DNA from 2 places in the Clostridium sp. LY3-2 genome. Region 1 is predicted to be linked to the other one. Evidence: riboswitches for the same ligand, from Rfam matches in the RefSeq annotation. Region 1 holds a riboswitch; the other holds the start of a gene.
The links. A riboswitch is a leader RNA that binds a small molecule or an ion and turns the genes downstream of it on or off. The one in region 1 is predicted to bind S-adenosylmethionine.
Positions count from the first base shown of each region.

Region 2: another riboswitch for S-adenosylmethionine. It lies ahead of M4I33_RS12645 (methionine ABC transporter ATP-binding protein); the one in region 1 lies ahead of metF (methylenetetrahydrofolate reductase [NAD(P)H]).

Region 1 covers NZ_JAMDLQ010000047.1:246-13,465, forward strand. Annotated here, with positions in the region: partial or broken gene M4I33_RS13755 (homocysteine S-methyltransferase family protein) at 1-448, opposite strand, end outside; gene M4I33_RS13760 (vitamin B12 dependent-methionine synthase activation domain-containing protein) at 417-1,106, opposite strand; gene M4I33_RS13765 (S-ribosylhomocysteine lyase) at 1,099-1,551, opposite strand; gene metF (methylenetetrahydrofolate reductase [NAD(P)H]) at 1,554-2,429, opposite strand; SAM riboswitch class I at 2,518-2,627, opposite strand; gene M4I33_RS13775 (MATE family efflux transporter) at 2,654-4,009, opposite strand; gene hisS (histidine--tRNA ligase) at 4,113-5,384, opposite strand; gene M4I33_RS13785 (NAD(P)/FAD-dependent oxidoreductase) at 5,644-6,507, opposite strand; gene trxA (thioredoxin) at 6,520-6,834, opposite strand; gene M4I33_RS13795 (pirin family protein) at 7,122-8,000, shown strand; gene M4I33_RS13800 (HAD family hydrolase) at 8,173-8,805, opposite strand; gene M4I33_RS13805 (ROK family protein) at 8,825-9,793, opposite strand; gene M4I33_RS13810 (YitT family protein) at 9,917-10,777, opposite strand; gene M4I33_RS13815 (Sapep family Mn(2+)-dependent dipeptidase) at 10,800-11,903, opposite strand; gene M4I33_RS13820 (N(4)-(beta-N-acetylglucosaminyl)-L-asparaginase) at 11,906-12,862, opposite strand; gene M4I33_RS13825 (GrdB-related putative oxidoreductase) at 12,924-13,220, opposite strand, start outside.
Region 2 covers NZ_JAMDLQ010000039.1:64,200-70,239, forward strand. Annotated here, with positions in the region: gene M4I33_RS12630 (YkvA family protein) at 1-525, opposite strand, end outside; gene M4I33_RS12635 (MetQ/NlpA family ABC transporter substrate-binding protein) at 649-1,458, opposite strand; gene M4I33_RS12640 (methionine ABC transporter permease) at 1,480-2,118, opposite strand; gene M4I33_RS12645 (methionine ABC transporter ATP-binding protein) at 2,120-3,094, opposite strand; SAM riboswitch class I at 3,173-3,309, opposite strand; gene M4I33_RS12650 (GNAT family N-acetyltransferase) at 3,371-3,868, opposite strand; gene M4I33_RS12655 (DUF503 domain-containing protein) at 3,902-4,189, opposite strand; gene M4I33_RS12660 (hypothetical protein) at 4,270-5,034, opposite strand; gene ilvA (threonine ammonia-lyase) at 5,186-6,040, shown strand, end outside.

The DNA of each region.
Region 1 (13,220 bases):
TAAAGGTTTCAAAAAGTAAGATATCAACTCCTTCACTTTCTCCAACTCTTACCTGCCTTTTAAAAATTTCTACAGCCTCTTCAAACTCTAAAGTTCCTAAGGGTTCTAATAATTCTCCTATAGGACCTATATCTTGCGCTATTAAGATATCTTTATCTCCTCTAGCTATTTTTGCTAAATCTATAGCTTTTTTTATTACTTCTTCTACAGAATACTCTTTTCCTTTTAGCTTTCTCTCATTAGCTGAAAAAGTATTAGTAGTTATAATATCAGCGCCATATTTTATAAATTCTTTATGTATTTCTATAATTTTTTCTTCTTCTGTAAAATTAAGAAACTCTGGAATTTCTCCAAGCTTTAAGCCTTTCTTTTGTAGTGTAGTTCCCATAGCACCATCAAAAATTAATATTTTATTTTTAAGTAGATTTATTACATCCAAACTCTCCATCCTCTTTTCTATATATACATCTATCGTAGTTATTGCAATTTTTACAATTTCTTTTAACTTTTAATTTTTCTTTTGTTATTCCAAGAATTGCAGTTACTGATTTTCTAGGAAATAATATTAAATGCTCTGATAAATTAAGTCCAAGCCTTCTTTTGCAATCTAAAATCTCTATAAAATCCTTTTGAATACTTAAACTTAAATCACCGTATCCCGGGCTATACCTAAAAGTAAAGTTTTCATTTTCATTTAAAAACTCTTCTTTTAAATTTTCTTCTAAATTATCACAAAGACTTTCAACTCCAGCTGTCGCACAAGCATCTAAAATTACAGAGGAAGTTAAATCAGTCTTTGAATATAACCGAATTTTCTTTTCTATATCATTTCCTAAAGTTACAGCTATAAGTATACACCTATCAGAGTCTTTTAAAAGGTTATAAATATCTTTCCCTTTAAGTTTTATATTTGTATCTTTTAATTTAATCTCCCCATCTTCTTTTAAAATATAAAACTCTCTAAAAGCTACTCTTTCTCTAAAGAGGTTTTTACTTTCTAAAATAAGGCTCTCTATCTTTAAATCTAAATTATAATCTATCTCTTGACCCTTATATCCTAGATACCTTAAAACCTCTTCTTTTTTTATTTCTATTTTACTATCCATAAATATTTAGGGAGAATCCTTTATTTAAAGCTTCTTTTGCATATTCCTTTGCTGAAAATAAAGAAAGGTCTTTATAATTTCCGCATTGAATTTCATTTTTTGCTGGAATTTCCTTTGCTTTTAAGACTTTTTCTAGTGATTTTTCTAAAGCTTCTTTTATCTCTTTAGGATCTCTATCTCCAAATAAACTTAAATAAAATCCAGTTCTACAACCCATAGGTGAAAGATCTATTATATTGTCTAATTCTTCTCTTAAAGTATGAGCTAAAAGATGCTCTAAACCGTGCATACCAGCTGTTCCAAAAGATTCTTTATTAGGCTGTAAAAACCTTAAATCAAATTTAGTAACCTTATCTCCTTTGATTCCTTCTAATATGCAGCACTTTCTTACATATGGCGCCTTAACTTTCCTGTGGTCTAATTCAAAACTTTCTACTCTTTCCATTTTTATGCCCTCCTATTTATCTCATTTATTATAGTATCTATATTTTCACTTATCCTTTTTGCAACGTATGGATTATTCATAGTATATAAATGAATTCCACTAACATCACTTGAGGAAAGGTCTATTATTTGTTCTACTGCATAAGCTATTCCAGCTTCTCTTAAAGCCTCTGGACTTCCTTCATATTTTTCCATAATCTTTCTAAATTTTAAAGGAATACTAGATCCACAAAGCTCTGTTATCCTCTCTATTTGTTTTCCATTAACAACTGGCATTATTCCAGCTTGAATAGGAATATCTATATTTCTCTTATTAACCTCTTCTAAAAATTTATAATATACGTTATTATCAAAAAATAACTGAGAAATAAAGCTTGTCGCCCCATTTTCTATTTTTCTCTCTAAATTATCAACTTCTAAACTTATATTTTTATTATCAATATGACCTTCTGGGTAACAAGCCCCAATTATATTAAAATCTCCTTTGCTTTTAATATAATCCATAAGTTCATTTGCATAAGAAAAGTCCCCTCTAGTGTTTCCTATATCATCTCCTCTTAATGCAAGAATATTATTTACTCCTTCTAAAGTTAATCTTTCAGTTAATTTATCTATATCCTCTTTAGTTGAAGAAATACAAGTTAAATGTGCTAATGATTCTAAGCCATATACATTTTTAATAAGTGATGCAAGTTCGCTTGTCTTATTATTAGTTAAGCTTCCACCTGCCCCATAGGTTACAGATATAAAATCTGGATTAAGCTTAACTAGATCATTTAACGCTTTGTAGATTGTCTTTACAGGTGAAGTATTTTTAGGTGGAAATACTTCAAAAGAAAAAACTAGTTTCTTTTCTTTAAATTTGTCTCTTATATTCATACAAATAGCCCCCTTTTGTAGTTATTAAAGTAAAACAAAAAAGCCTTAAGGGTTCACCTTAAGACTTAAATATCTTTAAAATTTAGTACCCTTATCTGTCTGGAATTAGCACCTTGATAAAGATAGCTCTAAACTTTCGCTATCTATAACGGTTGCCGGGTTTCAAAGGGCCAGTCCCTCCACCTCTCTTGATAAGTTTTTTATAATTATACTATAACTGTATTTTATTGTAAATGATTATCTTTAATTTCTTTAATATAATTATTTTTATAAAATGCATATGCTAATTGGATACACATTAAACACCAAATAACAGGCTCACAAATAATCACTCCAAAGTATCCAAGTGTTGGAATTAATAAAATAACAAATAGAATCTTACCTAAAAGCTCAATAACACTTGAAACTAAAGGAAGAACCTTTTCTCCAATTCCTTGAAGGGAATTTCTTAAATTTAATAATATTCCAAGTACTGCATAAAATGGTGAGTTAATTAAAAGGTATTTAGCTCCATTATCTATTACTACAGGTTCTGTTGAACCTGATAAAATTCTCATTAAAGTAGGTGCTGTAAAAAGTAAAACTATAGTAACTAAAACTCCCCAAATAACAGACATTAAATTAGAATATTTTACGGCTTCTCTAATTCTTCCTCCTTGGTCTGCTCCTTTATTTTGAGAAACAAAGGTAGCTAAACTCATAGATAAAGAAGATATTGGTATCATAGCAAAACTATTTAATTTACGTGCTGCTGTATGCCCTGCTATTATTAAATATCCTAAATTATTTATAGCAGTTTGCAAAATTACAGTACCAGCTGATACTATCATAAGCATAACTCCCATAGATAAACCTTGTCCTAATAAATCTTTATATAATTCTTTATCAAATTTAAAATGCTCTTTTTTAGGAATTAAAACTGGACATTTTTTATAGATATAAATAACGCATAATACCCCTGATATTCCTTGGGCTATAACTGTTGCAACTGCAGCTCCTTTAATTCCCATATCAAATCTTGTAATAAATAATATATCTAAGAAAATATTAATTACAGAAGAAATAATTAAAAATATTAAAGGCATCATACTGTTTCCTACAGCCCTTAAAGCACTTGCACAAAGATTATATAAAAACATTACTGAAACAAACATAGTAACTGTTGATATATAAGAATAAGACTCGTCTATAATATTTTTAGGAGTATTTAACAGTTCAAGTAAGGGATATAAAAATAACTTTGATATAACCATAATGATAACTGAAATAAAAATACCAATTACAAGTGACCCTGCAACTGACTTTTTAACTAGTTCTTCGTCTTTTGAACCATAACTTCTAGCTGTTACTATGCTAAGTCCACTTCCAGTACCTAAAGCAAATCCTACTAAAAGCTCATAAACAGCAGCTGATGCTCCTATTGCAGCTAGTGAAGTATCTCCTAAGTAATTTCCAACAATCATAATATCTACAGTATTATAAAGTTGCTGGAATAAATTTGATATAAAAAGAGGTATTGCAAAGATAATTAAAGATTTTAATATCTTCCCATTTAATAAATCCACATTTGTCTTAAACATTCCATCCCCCCTAGTATTTATTCAATTTTAAAATACATATTTCGATATACTTTTCCCTTTTTTATTATAAATAGTTTACTATTTTTTTACAATATAAATACTTTTATTCTAAATCTAAAGTTTCATAAATTCCCTTTTTCATATCCTTTACTTTTATTTCTTCTCCTACTAATATAACTTTTTTTGCACCTAATTTATCTGCATAACTCATCTTTTTCTTTAAAGTGCCCTCTTCAAAATATATAGAAGCTTTGTATCCCTTATTTTGTATTCTTTTTAATATATCTAAAGCTACCTTAATATCTTCAGTTATTGGAATTATTAAATAATCTAAACTTTCTTTAATATAATAATTTTTTAAAAACCCAATTTCTTTTAAAACAAAAAATAATCTTGTAATCCCTATAGATATACCGACTCCAGGTAACACCCTTTTTGTAAAATTACTAGCTAAATTATCATACCTTCCGCCAGAACAGATAGAACCGTACTTTTCATTTCCAATTAATACTGTTTCAACTATTGTTCCTGTATAATAATCTAACCCTCTGATTATTTTAAAATCTAATACTACCTTTTCTTCATCTACCCCTAAATAATTTAATGTTTTTAAAACTTCTTTTATTTCTTTTATTCCAGTTCTTAAGGTTTCATTTTTTAAATTCAAACTTTCTAAATAATCTATTTTTTCTAAATTCTCTCCTTTTATATTTATTATAGAATTTAAAATATTATAATTTTTTAAAGATACAAGATTTAATAATTCCCTTTCAAAAACATCTTTTTCAATCTTTTCTACTTTATCTAAAAGAATTAAAACTTCCTTTGAATTTTTGATTTTAAGTTCTTCTAAAATTCCAACTAATATCTTTTTATTATTTAATAAAAATTTGAACTCATTTAATCCAATTCTTTTAAATGCTTTAAATGCTAAACTTATAACTAAGGCATCATTATTTATATTTAATTTTTCATTTCCTATAATATCTATATCAAACTGATAAAACTCTCTGTATCTTCCCCTTTGATTTCTCTCTCCTCTATAAACTTTTCCAACTTGATACCTTTTAAAAGGAAAATTTAAATAATCAAAATGTTGTGCTACATACCTTGCAAAAGGTACAGTTAAATCAAATCTTAAAACTATATCTTTTTTTCCTTTTTTAAATCTATAAACTTCCTTTTCAGTTTCTCCCCCTTCTTTAGATAATAATATTTCTTGTTTTTCTAAAATAGGTGTATCTATTTCTAAAAATCCATTTTCCTTATAAACTTCTTTTATTTTTTCTAAAATATCACTAAATATTTCTTGCTCTCTTGGTAATAGTTCCATAAAGCCACTAAGTATACTAGGTTTTATAATTTTTTTATCCATTTTTTTCACTCCTTTAATAAAATAAAAGCCACGTAGGCTTAAAATCCCACGTGGCTTTAAATAAATTATAAATACCTTAATTTATCTATACCTAGAGACAAAAGCCTACTTTAAATAGACTTGCCTCACTAAAACAAGTCTCTAGATATGATGATGTAATGTTTTAAAAACTAAATTAAGCATATTCATAACTCCTTTTTTTAAATTTGATATTTATATTATATCCTAATTTTTAACTTTTTAATATATATTAAATAAACTACTCATTTTTACTATTTAAATAATTAATAGCACTTAAGGCTGCTACGTTACCTTGCCCTGCCGCTTTAATATCTTGATAAGGTAAGCCTACGCAATCTCCAGCTGCAAAACACCCTTCTAAACTTGTTTTCATATTAATATCTGCTTTAATATGACCATTTAAAACTTCTAACCCTGGAACTAATTCAGCCATAGGTATAGCATTTTTCAAAACAAAAACACCGTCAGTTTCAATAGAGCTATTTTTTAATATTAATTTATTTACTCTCTTATCTCCTGTTATTTCTAAAGGATTATCTTTTATTATTTTAATTCCTTTATCTAAATTATATTCCTCTTCATAAAGTGGTACATAATAAACATTTTTAGCTATTTCATTTATAAAATTAGCCTCAGCTTCACCTTCTTTAAGATAACTTACTACTACTACAGTTTTTCCTTTATATAAAGGTCCATCACAAGTTGTACAGTATCCTACCCCCTTACCTACAAATTCCTCTTCGCCTTTTATAGGAGCAGTATATTCAACTCCAGTTGCTACAATTACGCTTTTAGCTTCATAAGTATTATCCATACCTAAAACTTCAAAATAATCATCCATTTTAAATACATTAGAAATTCTTTCTTCAGTTATATTTATATCCATAGCTTCTATATGATCCCTAAAATGACCTAGTAACTCCCTGCCACTTCCAGGAGGAAAACCTAAATAGTTTTCTATTCTAGGAGCCTTTTTTAAATGACCCGTTAAATCTTTATCACCAAAAATTATAAATGATTTATTTCTAATTTTTGCTATTAAAGAAGCCGATAGTCCTGCTGCGCCACTTCCAATTATAGCTATATCATATCTTTCACTCATAAAAACACCTCCTTAAACACTTTCAGAGATAAAGTTTATAAGCTGTTCTTTTGGCAAAAAGCCATCATTAGAATTTATAACTTCACCACTTTTAAATATTTTTAATGTTGGTATACTTTCTACATCATAAGTTACAGATGCTTGTGGGTTTTTATCAATATCTACCTTAACAAATTTAACTTTCCAAACCTCATCTGATACACTTTCTAAAACAGGTGCTAGTGCTTTGCAGTGTGGACACCAAGTCGCAAAAAACTCAACAAACACTATTCCCTCATAATCTAAAACTTCTTCCTTAAAGTCAGCATCATAAATTTCTTTTACCATAAAAATCACCTCATATCACTTTTTTCTTTTAAAATAGTCCTTATTATTTAATATGTCAATTTACTGTTAATATAGGAAAAATGGTATATTAAAATTTAATTCATAGAGTTAAAATTAAATATATAAGAAGTTTTTATATTAGATTTTATTTATTCATTTTAATATCACTTTTATCTATTTTTTATAGATAATTTATAAACATTCTTAAGTTTATAAATTTCTACTGATTTGAAAGTAATTTTTAATTTTGTTATTCTTTACTAAATAAATTGAAAGGATCTGATTTTATGAAAAAATTAAGAACTGTAGAAACTTCTTTTAAAGGTTCAGATTTTTATATGGTTGGCGATGGTTTTAGAGTAAGTCAATACTTTCCTTCTAATAGAAATATTTTATTAAGGTTTTCTCCTTTTATTTTATTAAATTATAATGCTCCATTTTATTTTGAACCTTCTAATTTTAAATTAGGCGTAGGAGCTCATCCTCATAGAGGATTTGAAATTGTAACTATTCCATACGCAGGTTATGTTAATCATAAAGATAATAAAGGTCACTCTGGAGTGGTCGGTCCTTATGATGTTCAATGGATCACAGCTGGTTCTGGGATGCTCCATAAGGAATATCACGAAAAGGAATTTACTAAAAAGGGTGGAGTTTTGCATATGGTAGAACTTTGGATAAACTTGCCTTATAGAAATAAAATGACTCACCCTAAATATCAGTTTTTATCAAAAAGTTCAATAGGAACTCATATTTTAGAAGAAAATAATGGTGAAATTCAAGTTATAGCTGGTGAAGCCTTAGGCACAAAAGGGCCTGCTGAAACTTTTTCAAAAATAAATCTTTATAATGTTTATTTAAGAAATTTTGGAAAGGTTACTTTAAATGAACCTAGTAATTTTAATACTGGTATTTTAATAGTTGATGGGAATCTTGTAGTAAATAATAAAATGTATTTAGAAAATGAATTTATAATATTTGATAATGTACGTGGAGATATCCAAATAGAATCCTTAACTGAATCCTCTTTATTTTTAGTTTTAAGTGGAGAATCAATTAGAGAACCTGTAGTCTTTGATGGACCTTTTGTATTAGCTACAGAAGAAGATTTGCTTAAAGCATATGATGATTTTGATAAAGGAAGATTTGGCTCTTTTGAGTTTTAAAATTTAAGGACAACCTAATTTAATAAAGTTTAGGTTGTCCTTAGTTTTACTTATTTGAAAGCTCTACAGAAATATCAGCTACTCTTTTATATCTTTTTTTATCATCACTAAACTTACTTTCTTTTAGTCCAACTTTAGCTATATATTGTAATTCACAAGCTAAACTAAATACTTATTTATCGTAATTTAATGTGATGCTTTCTATATCTTTTGGATTGTTTAATTTGTATGTAGATTTAATTTCTTTATCCGTTGCTCCCCAAAGTGCAAGTCCAAAATCCACCTTTGCATCTACTGCGCAGTCTCTATCATAAATAGAATCCCCTATATAAATAACCTCATCTCTTTTTGCATTACTTATTTCTAAGTACTTTTCCATAGGATCTTTAAAAGGTTTATGCCTTTTAGTATCATCTGCACAAATAATAGTTTGAAATAACTCACTAAATTTAAAACATAAAAAGTCATCTTTAAGTTCAGTTTTTGTTTTTGATGTTATAATTCCTAAATTAATTTTATTTAACTTTAGATTATTTAAAACCTCTTCTATTCCATTAAAAACTACTATATCTTCTTTGTATTCTTTAAAGTAATCATCCCATTTCTTTAAAACAGAATCTATATTTTTTACTCCTAACTTTTTTAGTGCGTCTTCTCCTGGTATTCCTAATGCAAATTTTAATTCACCTAAGTCTTTTAATTCGTTTAATTCTTCAAAAATAGTTTTTCTAAGTGATTTTAATACGGATTTTTCTGAGTCTATTATAGTTCCATCTATATCAAATACAACATGGGAATATTTCATAGTACCACCCTCACATAATTTAGTTTTTTATTAATCCTTTAGCTATTTCTATTAATCCAGCTTCGTAATCTTTTTTAAAGTCATCAGATAGAATAATCCTTGGAATAACTTCTTTAGTAACCTTTTTATTTAAATAATCTTCAATCTTTTCTATACCATAATTTAAATACTCATTATTATATAAAACTATTTCATTTGGATTTATTATAGATATATAAGATAAAATAATTTTACTGTAATAAGTTATCATATCAATATCTTTAAAATCATCTTTTTCATTTTCTAAAATAGGTAAAAAAGTTATTTCTCCCGCAAAGTTTGACATACCCTTAAATACTTTCCCGCCTATAATAAGGCTTGCACCTATACCATTATTTCCTATATAAATATTTACAACAGTTTCGCCATTTTCTAAACTTTTTCTTTTCAGATACCCTCTAGCTACTATATTTAAATCGTTATCTATATTTATAGGTAAATTAAACTTATTAAATAAATATTCTTCTACATCTACACCTTTTAATTCTTTATATTCAATATCTGATAAAAACTTTCCGTCTTTTATAATACTAGCAACTCCAATTGTGATGCCACAAAGATTATTATAATTTTCTTTTTTATTATTAATTAATTCTTCTATCTTTAATAAAATATCTCCTTTTATATTTGTAGTTCCATCTTCTATTAAAGCTTCGCAATAGTCTATAACTTTCCACTCTAAGGTATCCCCTTCTATACATATAAGTAAAGATACTTTATATAATGGGTTTAAACTATACTTTTTAGAACATCTTCCTCCTATAGATTCTTTTAATCCTTCTTCTTTAACTTCCCCTTTATTTATTAGATAATCTAATACTGTACTTACAGTTGGAAAACTTAAATTTGTTATTTTTGATATTTCACTTTTACTTAAATCTTTCTTTTTAAATAGAGCATTTCTTATTGTATTTACGTTTATCTCTTTTATTGTTTTTGCATTTGCCAAAATATCACCACACTTATTAAAATACTTTTTAAAACTCTTTTAATAAGTTTATTTAATCAAATCTTTTTGTAATTGTCAACGTTTAACACAAAAAGAAGCCTTAAGTTAAACTTAATACTTCTTTTATTCTAAAGGTCTTCTATAAAAACCCCCATAAAACTCTTCTGTATTTAATACATTGATTATAGCTTTTGGGTCAACATTTCTAATTAGCATCGTAATATCACTAACTTCATAATATGAAACAACTGTATGAAGTAAGCTCATATGAACTTTGCTATACCCTCCATACCCTTCCATAACAGATACACCGTGCCTGTAATTTTTTATATAACTTTCTAAAACTTTCTCTGGATTCTTTGTTGTTATTTGAAGTGTTACTCTCTTATACCTTCTATAAAAAGATGAAATAGTCTTAGTTGAAATAAACTGAAAAACTATAGAATAACCAGCATATAAAAATCCAAATAAGTATCCAAAAACACATAGCATCAAAGCATTAAATATAAATACATATTCAAAAACAGATTTACCTTTTTTGTTAGAAACATATAAAGCTATAAAATCTGTTCCAGCGGTAGATGAATTTCCTTTAAGAGCGCAAACTACTGACATTCCATAAAGAAATCCGCCAAAGCAAACGTTAAGTACAATATCATCAAATAAAGGCTTAAAGGTTAAAACCTTTAAAAGAAAACTTGTTAAGAAAACCTGACACAATGAAGATATAACAAACTTTTTCCCTATAGCTTTATAGCATAGTATAGCTACTGGCACATTTAAAACTATAAGACCAAGAGAAGTTGAAAAAGACCCTCCCTTTAAAGCTACTATACGATCAATTAAAATTGATGCACCTGTAAATCCACTTGATAACAAATTAGAAGGCTCTATAAAAACCTTAATAACATATGTTTGAAGTAATGCAGATGCACTAACAGCTAAGGCCGTAACTAAATAACTTTTAAATAATTTATTATTCATCTATCTCTCCAAACTGAAATATTTAACCTTTTCCTAAATAATAAAGGCTTAGTGCATATATTTTTGCATTAGTAATTATATCTTCTATTTTCATCCATTCATTTGGCTGATGACCTATTCCCTTTTGACCTGGAAAAGAAGGTCCAAAGGGTACTATATTTTTCATAAGCTTTGCATAAGTTCCACCTGTTGTAGTAACTGGTGTTCCATCATTTAAAGTTACCATTTCATAAGTCTTTTTTAAAGTTTCAACTAAGAAGCAATCCTTATTAAATTTAACAGGGTCATAGTTTTTCTTTAATCTAACTTTAAATGGGGATATAGCGCCTTCTATCCTTTTTAAAATCTCATCTTTATCTGTAGATGCAGGATAGCTTACGCTAAATCTACAAGATGGAACTACTCCATAATTTAATTTAAAGTTTCTAACTTCTAAAGATCCAAACTCTTCATCTGAAATCTCTAAATTAAATCTATCCCCAGTTACCTTCCCATTTAAAACATATTCGTTTACGAAATCAAAAAAGTCTTCTAAAGTCCCTTCATCATTATAAACTTCTACTTCAAGCCTTCCGCGTTCAGCATAAACTACAGGATATTTACAGTCTGGTGTGAATCCAAATATTGGAGGTTTCTCTTTTTTTAAGTAATGCTCTAAATCTAAAAAACCACTTTCTTCGTCGCACCCAAAAATTATTCTAACTTCTCTATTTAATTTAATATTTAATCTTTTAAGGGCATATAATCCATACAAACAAGATAGTATAGGTCCCTTGTTATCTAAAATACCACGGCTATAAATCACTCCGTCTTTTGTATATCCGCTAAAGGGAGGTTCTCTCCACCCCTTTAAAGGTTTAACTACATCTAAGTGACCGATAGCTGCAATATATTCCTCGCTTTCTCCATAACTTGCATAACCTATATAATTATCTAAATTATATGTATTAAACCCTAAACTTTTTGCTATATCTAAAGTCTTATCTAGGGCTAGCTTTACGCCTTTTCCAAAGGGTGCATCTTTTTCTTCTTCTGATTCAACGCTATCGATTTTTACAACTTCAATAATACTCTTTATCATATCATTTGCTATATTATCGACTTCTTTTAATATATCTTTTTCCATAACTATAACTCCACTAATTTTGCCATTCTAGTTTTCATATAATTGTCAAGCCACTCGTTACTTGCAACTTCATGTATGCATTTACCATTAATGTTTTTAGTTAAATATACTGTTGGCTCTTCATTTTCTGTTGCAACTGCAAAAGAAAATCCTTCGATATTTGTAGAAACTCCCCACTCACCTTTATTATTCATAGCAACTAAAGACATATCTCCAGCTTTTTTTCTTCGTTTTTTTAGTTCTAAATCAAAATCATTTACTGCCTTTTCACAAGCTTTTTGAGGGTGCATTCCTTCTTTCATAAGTCTTACAACTTCATAAGATACGCAACCTTTCATTAAATCTTCTCCAAGCCCAGTTGCACTAGCTCCTCCAACTTCACTATCTACATAAAATCCAGACCCTGATATTGGAGAATCCCCAACACGTCCACTTTTTTTCATAAATAATCCGCTAGTTGATGTAGCTGATGTCATCTTACCCTTTTCATCTAAACATACCATTCCTACAGTATCGTGCCCTGAATAAGGTTTTATTTCTAAATCTTTTATTTCTTTTAATCTATTTTTGTAATGTATTTTCGCTCTATCTGTTAGCATATTTTTTCTTTCAAAACCTTCCTTGCTTGCAAACTTTTCAGCGCCTTCTCCAACTAAAAGGTTATTTACCTTTTCTTTAGATAATCTTCTTGCTATGCTTATAGGATTTTTAAAATCCTTTATAGCTGCAACGGCTCCTAAGTCAAATGTATTTCCATCCATATAAGCTGCATCTAATTCTACTATCATTTCTTCGTTTGGAAGACCTCCAAAGCCAACTGATTTATAGTATGGAAAGTCCTCTACTTCTTTTATTGCCGCCTCTATAGCATCTCCTGAATCTTCTCCATTTTTAAGCATTTCACTAGCTTTTGTAATTCCTTCAACAGCCATACGCCATGTTGCTATTATTCCCCACATATCTTTTCCTCCTCCGATTTTATAAAAGGATGCTACTTTAGCATCCTTTTATTTTAGATATTTATTTAAAACAATATTTTGATGATATAGTATCTATATCTTTATTTTCTACCATAGCCTTTGAAAGTTTACACATTCCTTCTAAAGCTTCATTTAACCCGGTTCCACCTTTTTTAGGAGTCTCGATTATTTTTATCTTATCTTTAAATTCTTTTATAGTATCTTCATTTTCTTTTGACATAGCTGCAAAAGCTACAGCTTCAGTATTATTATTAATAGCATAAGCTACATTTGCTGCCATTTTTCCATACCCTTCATAGTTAAATGCTGGGCCGCAAATTACTACATCTGGTTTAAC
Region 2 (6,040 bases), on a different contig from region 1:
AACTTCTTCTTTTACTTCTTCTACTACTTCTTCTTTATTAGCTTCTTTTTTAGTTTTATCTTCTTTATTTAATATTAATCCTAGATTTAAATTTAAGTTATTTACCTTAGCTTCAAGTATATCTTCTTTAATATTAATACTTTCTATATCTAAACTTATAAATTTTAAATCTTTTAAAAGCTCGTCCACATTAACTTCTACTTTATTTTTATTTGCAGAAATTCCATTAGCATCTAAAAAATTTAATCCTATTTTTAGTGCTAAGCTTCTTATCATTCTAATCATTCCAAGCTTATAAACTTTTAATTTTGAAAAATTACATATTATATTATTGTTATTTAATTCTATATTGCTTATTGCACCTTCAAAGTTTACTTTTAATAATTTTTTATAACTGCCCTTTATTAAAATTTCATTATTAATTTCTACATAATCAAGATTAAGACCTTCTATTTTTATAAAGTCATTAATAATACTTAAAACATCACTTCCTTTTAAGTTTACTAATATGCTAGAAACCTCCATTTGTTATACCTCCAAAAATCTATCTATAATTATAATTTTAACCTCTAAAGATACAGAAGTAAAACATCTTATTTTTTTATAGAAAAAAGGATATTAAACTTTAAAGCTTAATATCCTAAAATTTTAAAATACTGGGATTACAGCACCATCATATTTTTCATTAATAAAGTCTTTAACTTTTTGTGAAGTTAACGCTTCTCCTAAGTCCTTAATTTTTTGAGAATCCTTATCTTCTGCTCTCACAACTAAGATATTTGCATAAGGCTCTGAACCTTTTGAATCTTTATCTTCTTTAATTATTGCATCTTTTTTAACTGAGAACCCCGAGTCTATTGCATAATTTCCATTTATAACAGATGCATCTACATCTTCAAGAGTTTTTGGAAGAGCTGCAGCTTCAAGTTCTTTAAATTTTAGATTCTTAGGATTTTTAGTTATATCCTTTGGAGTTATTAGTTCTCCATCCTTTATTTCTATAATTCCATTTTGAGCTAATAGTTTAAGTGCTCTAGCTTCATTTGATGGATCGTTTGGAATTGATATTGTGTCTCCATCTTTTAATTCATTTAAGCTTTTAATCTTTTTAGAATAAAGTCCTAAAGGCTCTAGGTGAATTTTTTTAGTGTAAACTAAGTCTAACCCTTTAGCCTTTTTAGTTTCTTCTAAATAAGGTATATGTTGAAAAAAGTTTGCGTCTAAACTTCCTTCAGAGAGTGAAGTGTTTGGAATTACATAGTCTGTAAATTCTTTTATATTAACTTTATACCCCTTATCTTCTAAATCCTTTTTAGCAATTTCTACTATCTCCTTATGAGGTACTGGTGTAACTCCTATAGTTATAGTTTTATCATCCTCTGCACTTTTACCTGTACATCCTATTAATCCTATACTTAAAATTCCTATTAATAATGTTCCTACTAATCTTTTTTTCATATCTAATTGCCCCCTAAATATTTATTTTGATAATTTTTTATAAAAATAATTTCCTAAACTTTGAAGTCCTTGTACTACTATTATTAGAATAATAACTGTAGCTATCATAATATCTGGCTTTAGTCCATAATATCCATACCTTATAGCTACATCTCCAAGTCCTCCTCCACCTATAGCCCCTGCCATAGCTGAATATCCTATAACGCTAATTATTGTTAAAGTTAACCCAGAAACTATACTTGGAATAGCTTCAACTAATAAAACCTTAAAGATTATTTGAAAATCCGATGCCCCAAAAGATTTAGACGCTTCAATAACTCCTTTGTCTACTTCTCTTAACGAATTTTCTATAATCCTTGAAATAAATGGTGCTGTAGCTACAGTTAACGGAAAAATAGTTGCAGCTGTTCCTATTGAAGTTCCTACTATAAACCTTGATATCGGAATAATAACAACCATTAAAATAACAAATGGGAAACTTCTTAAAATGTTTATTATAAAATCTAATGTGCTATATACTATTTTGTTTGGCTTTAAACCATCGCTTGAAGTAATAGTTAATACTACGCCTATAACAAAGCCTATTATAAGTGCAAAAAATGTTGATAGAAAAACCATTATCCCAGTTTGAATTAAAGCCTCTATTAAAATTTCAAACATTTTATATAACCTCCCATTCTACATCTTTATCTTTTAAATAATTTAATATAACTTCTTCGTCTTCTTTAGATACGTTTATAACTAAACTACCTATTACATCTTCTCTAAACTTTTCAAGTTTTCCAAAAACTATAGAAAAATCTTTTAAAGTTTCTTTTGCCATCTTAGTTATAAGTGCATTTTCTGAAGAGTCTTTTCCAAAATATATTTTTATATTAATACCATCTTGCGGAAGTACCTCTATATCATCTTCAGATAAGAAATTTTTAAGCTCATTTTTTGGCTTTAAAAATAGTTCTTCTGAAAAACCTTCTGCTTTAACTTTCCCATCTACTAAGAGTGTTATTTTTTCACAAACCTCCTTTACAACTTCCATTTGATGTGTAACTATAACTATAGTTATTTTTAATTCTTTATTTATTTTAGATAATAAGCTTAATATATCTCTTGTTGTCTTTGGGTCTAATGCTGATGTAGCCTCATCACAAAGTAGTATCTTAGGATTTAAGCTAAGTGCCCTAGCTATAGCAACCCTTTGCTTTTGACCTCCTGATAATTCTTTTGGTTTTTTATTTTCTTTATCTTTTAGATTTACAAGTTCTAAAAGTTCGTTAACCCTAAGTCTTATATCATTTTTACTTAGCCTAAGCTTCTTTTGCCAAAGTTCTAGAGGAAGAGCTACATTTTCAAAAACTGTTTTTCTCTCTAAAAGATTAAAGTTTTGAAATATCATTCCAATATCACGTCTAAGAGTTAAAAGTTCCTCTTTACTTAAATCTTTTATTTCATTTTTAAAAACTTCTATGCTTCCAGAGTCAAAGCTTGAAAGACCGTTTATACACCTTAAAAGAGTTGACTTACCAGCTCCACTATGCCCTATTATTCCATATATCTCTCCCTCGTTTATTTCTAACGAAACATCATCTAAAACTTTTAAATCCCCAAAACTCTTTTTAATATTCTTTATAGTAATCATATTTTAGCCCCCTTTTATAAATAAAAAATGCACTAGAGACTAAATCTCTAGTGCATATAAAACTCACTTCAATCTACCCTCTCATCTTTCAACTAAAATTTAATAGTTGCTGGAATTAGCACCTTATAAATAATTTAAGACACGAAAAATACGCTTAAATATTTATAGGTTGCTGGGTTTCATAGGGCCAGTCCCTCCACCGCTCTTGATAAGAATTTATTTAATTTTACATTTCTTGTATATTAATATATATTTTTTTAGATAGCTTGTCAATAGTTATTTTAGAATTTTTTGAAGCGCTATGTAATTTCCTTCTTTTCCTTCTAAGTTCATCATACCTTTTTTTATGTACCCTGAACCAAAATATAACTTTTGAGCTATTTTATTTTTTTCGTTAGTATCTAATTTTATAGAGTCATATCCGTTATCTAATGCAAATTTTTCAATTTCTCTGATCATTTTTTTGCCATAACCTTTGTTTGAAAACTTTCCATCTATCATAAGTCTATGTATAAGTAGGGCACGTTTAGAATAAGAAAAATTAATTTTATTATAATTAATATCATATTTATCATTTAAACAAACTGCGCCTATTATTTCTTTATTATCTTCTAAAACATATAATTCATCATTTTTTAAATCTTCTTCAAAATGAATTTTCCTTGGGTAATTTTCAGTCCAATTTAAGCCTGTAACCTTTCCTAATTCTAAAACCCTATTTAAAATATCTTCAAAATTATTTAAATCATCTCTTGTTGCTTTTCTTAATTTCATAATAAAACCTCACAATATATTTTTAAATATATATTAAAAGATTTCAGCTATTTCTTCAATATCTATAATTTCGCCTTCTATATTACTTTCAACAAAATCTATAATCTTTTCTTTTGCGCTATGTAATACTTTAACATCACTAAAAGCTCCAGCTATTCCTAACTGCATTAATTTATGATCATCTAGATAACCAATCTCTGAAATAGAAATATTAAATTTATTTTTAAGTCTTCCAATTATGCTTAATCTTATCATTCTCTTTTCTTTTAATGACTTTACAAAAGAATTCCTTATAGTTATTTTCATAATTAATACGTCCATATTTACACCTCACTAAAAATACAGGTAATTTTCTTTTATTTATATTATGATACTTTACCTGTATTTTTAAAATAGTATATTTATTTTTTTAAATATTCTTCATCCTTTGTTTTCAAATCCCTATTATCAAAAGGTGAACTTATTAAAGCTTTAGTAAATAATTGTGGATAATAGGTTCCTAGGTGTTCTATATAATTAACCCACCTCACTGCAATTAATCTATAGGATATATTTATATCTTCTTCTAAATGCTTTTTTTCATACTCATATTCTATTTTATTTAAATAAAATCTAGTGTTTAATTCATCTCTTAAATGCAAAACAGAAATTACAGCATCTGTAAAGCCTTCTTTTTCTTTTAAAATAGTATTTGAAATTAAATCAATTATAATATTACTCTTTTCATTTAAAATCATCTTAAGGTCAAAAAGGTCAATACCATCAATCTTTGCACAAAAATCATTATTTAAGAAAATCTCCATAAGATTTTCATAATCCTTTTTAGTAAAATCCCTTTTTATAATGCATTTGTCTCTTATATCATCAATACAATCATCAGCATTTACAAATATTCTTAAAACTTCCGTACCAACTTCATTAAAAAATATTCCAATTAGCATATTTATTTCTTTTTCTATTTTAGCCTTTTCCCGTTTATTTAATATCTCATTAAATATATACCCTGTAACTAACATATTTAAAGGAATACTTGCTATATTCATAACTATAGAAGTAAATATATCTCTAGAATTATGAAACAAAAAATAATATATAGCAAATAATAAAACTGTTAAAAATACAAGGCCCATAATTCTCTTTATTTTGTATATAATCCCTTTATCCATAATCAAAATTTCTCCAAAATTAAAATTCCCCTAAAACTCTATACATCTATAATTTAATATATTTTTTTATAAGGACAAATGTGATTATTTGTTTGTACTATATATTCAATAAATGTATAATAAAGTAAAAGGCTAAAAGGGGGTGCAGTTTATGCATTTAGACAAAATTAAAACTGCAAGAGAAAATATTAAAGACACAGTAATCAAAACACCATTACTTCATAGTAATGTATTTTCTAAGCTTACTTCAAATAATGTTTATATGAAATGTGAAAACCTACAACTTACAGGTGCATATAAACTTAGAGGAGCTTTAAACAAGATTAAATCGCTTTCATCTGATGATTTATCTCGTGGTGTAGTCTGTTCCTCAGCTGGAAACCATGCTCAAGGTGTAGCATATGCAGCTGATCTTCTTTCTGTTAAATCCACTATTGTAATGCCTGAAACAACACCTTATCTTAAAGTACAATCTACTAAAGATTTAGGTGGTAATGTTATACTACACGGTAAATGTTATGATGATGCTTATAATGAAGCTAGAAAAATTGAATCGCAAAAAGGTATGACTTTCCTTCATCCTTTTAACGATATTGATGTTATTTATGGTCAAGGAACTATAGGTCTTGAGATTTATGAAGACTTAAAAGATATCGATATTATACTTTGCCCAATCGGCGGAGGAGGTCTTATAAGCGGAATATCTTTAGCTTTAAAATCAATTAATCCAAACATCAAAATCATAGGTGTCCAAGCTGAAGGGGCATGTGCTATGGCGCATAGCTTTAAAAACGGCAAATTAACTCCTTTAGATTCTGTAAACACCATAGCTGATGGTATAGCAGTTAAATCCCCTGGTGATTTAACATTTGAAATTATAAAAGAATATGTAGATGATATTATTACAGTTACAGATACTGAAATAGTTGAAGCTTTCTTAATCCTTAGCGAAAAACATAAGCTTATAGCTGAAGCTTCTGGCGCAGCATCACTTGCTGCAATTAAA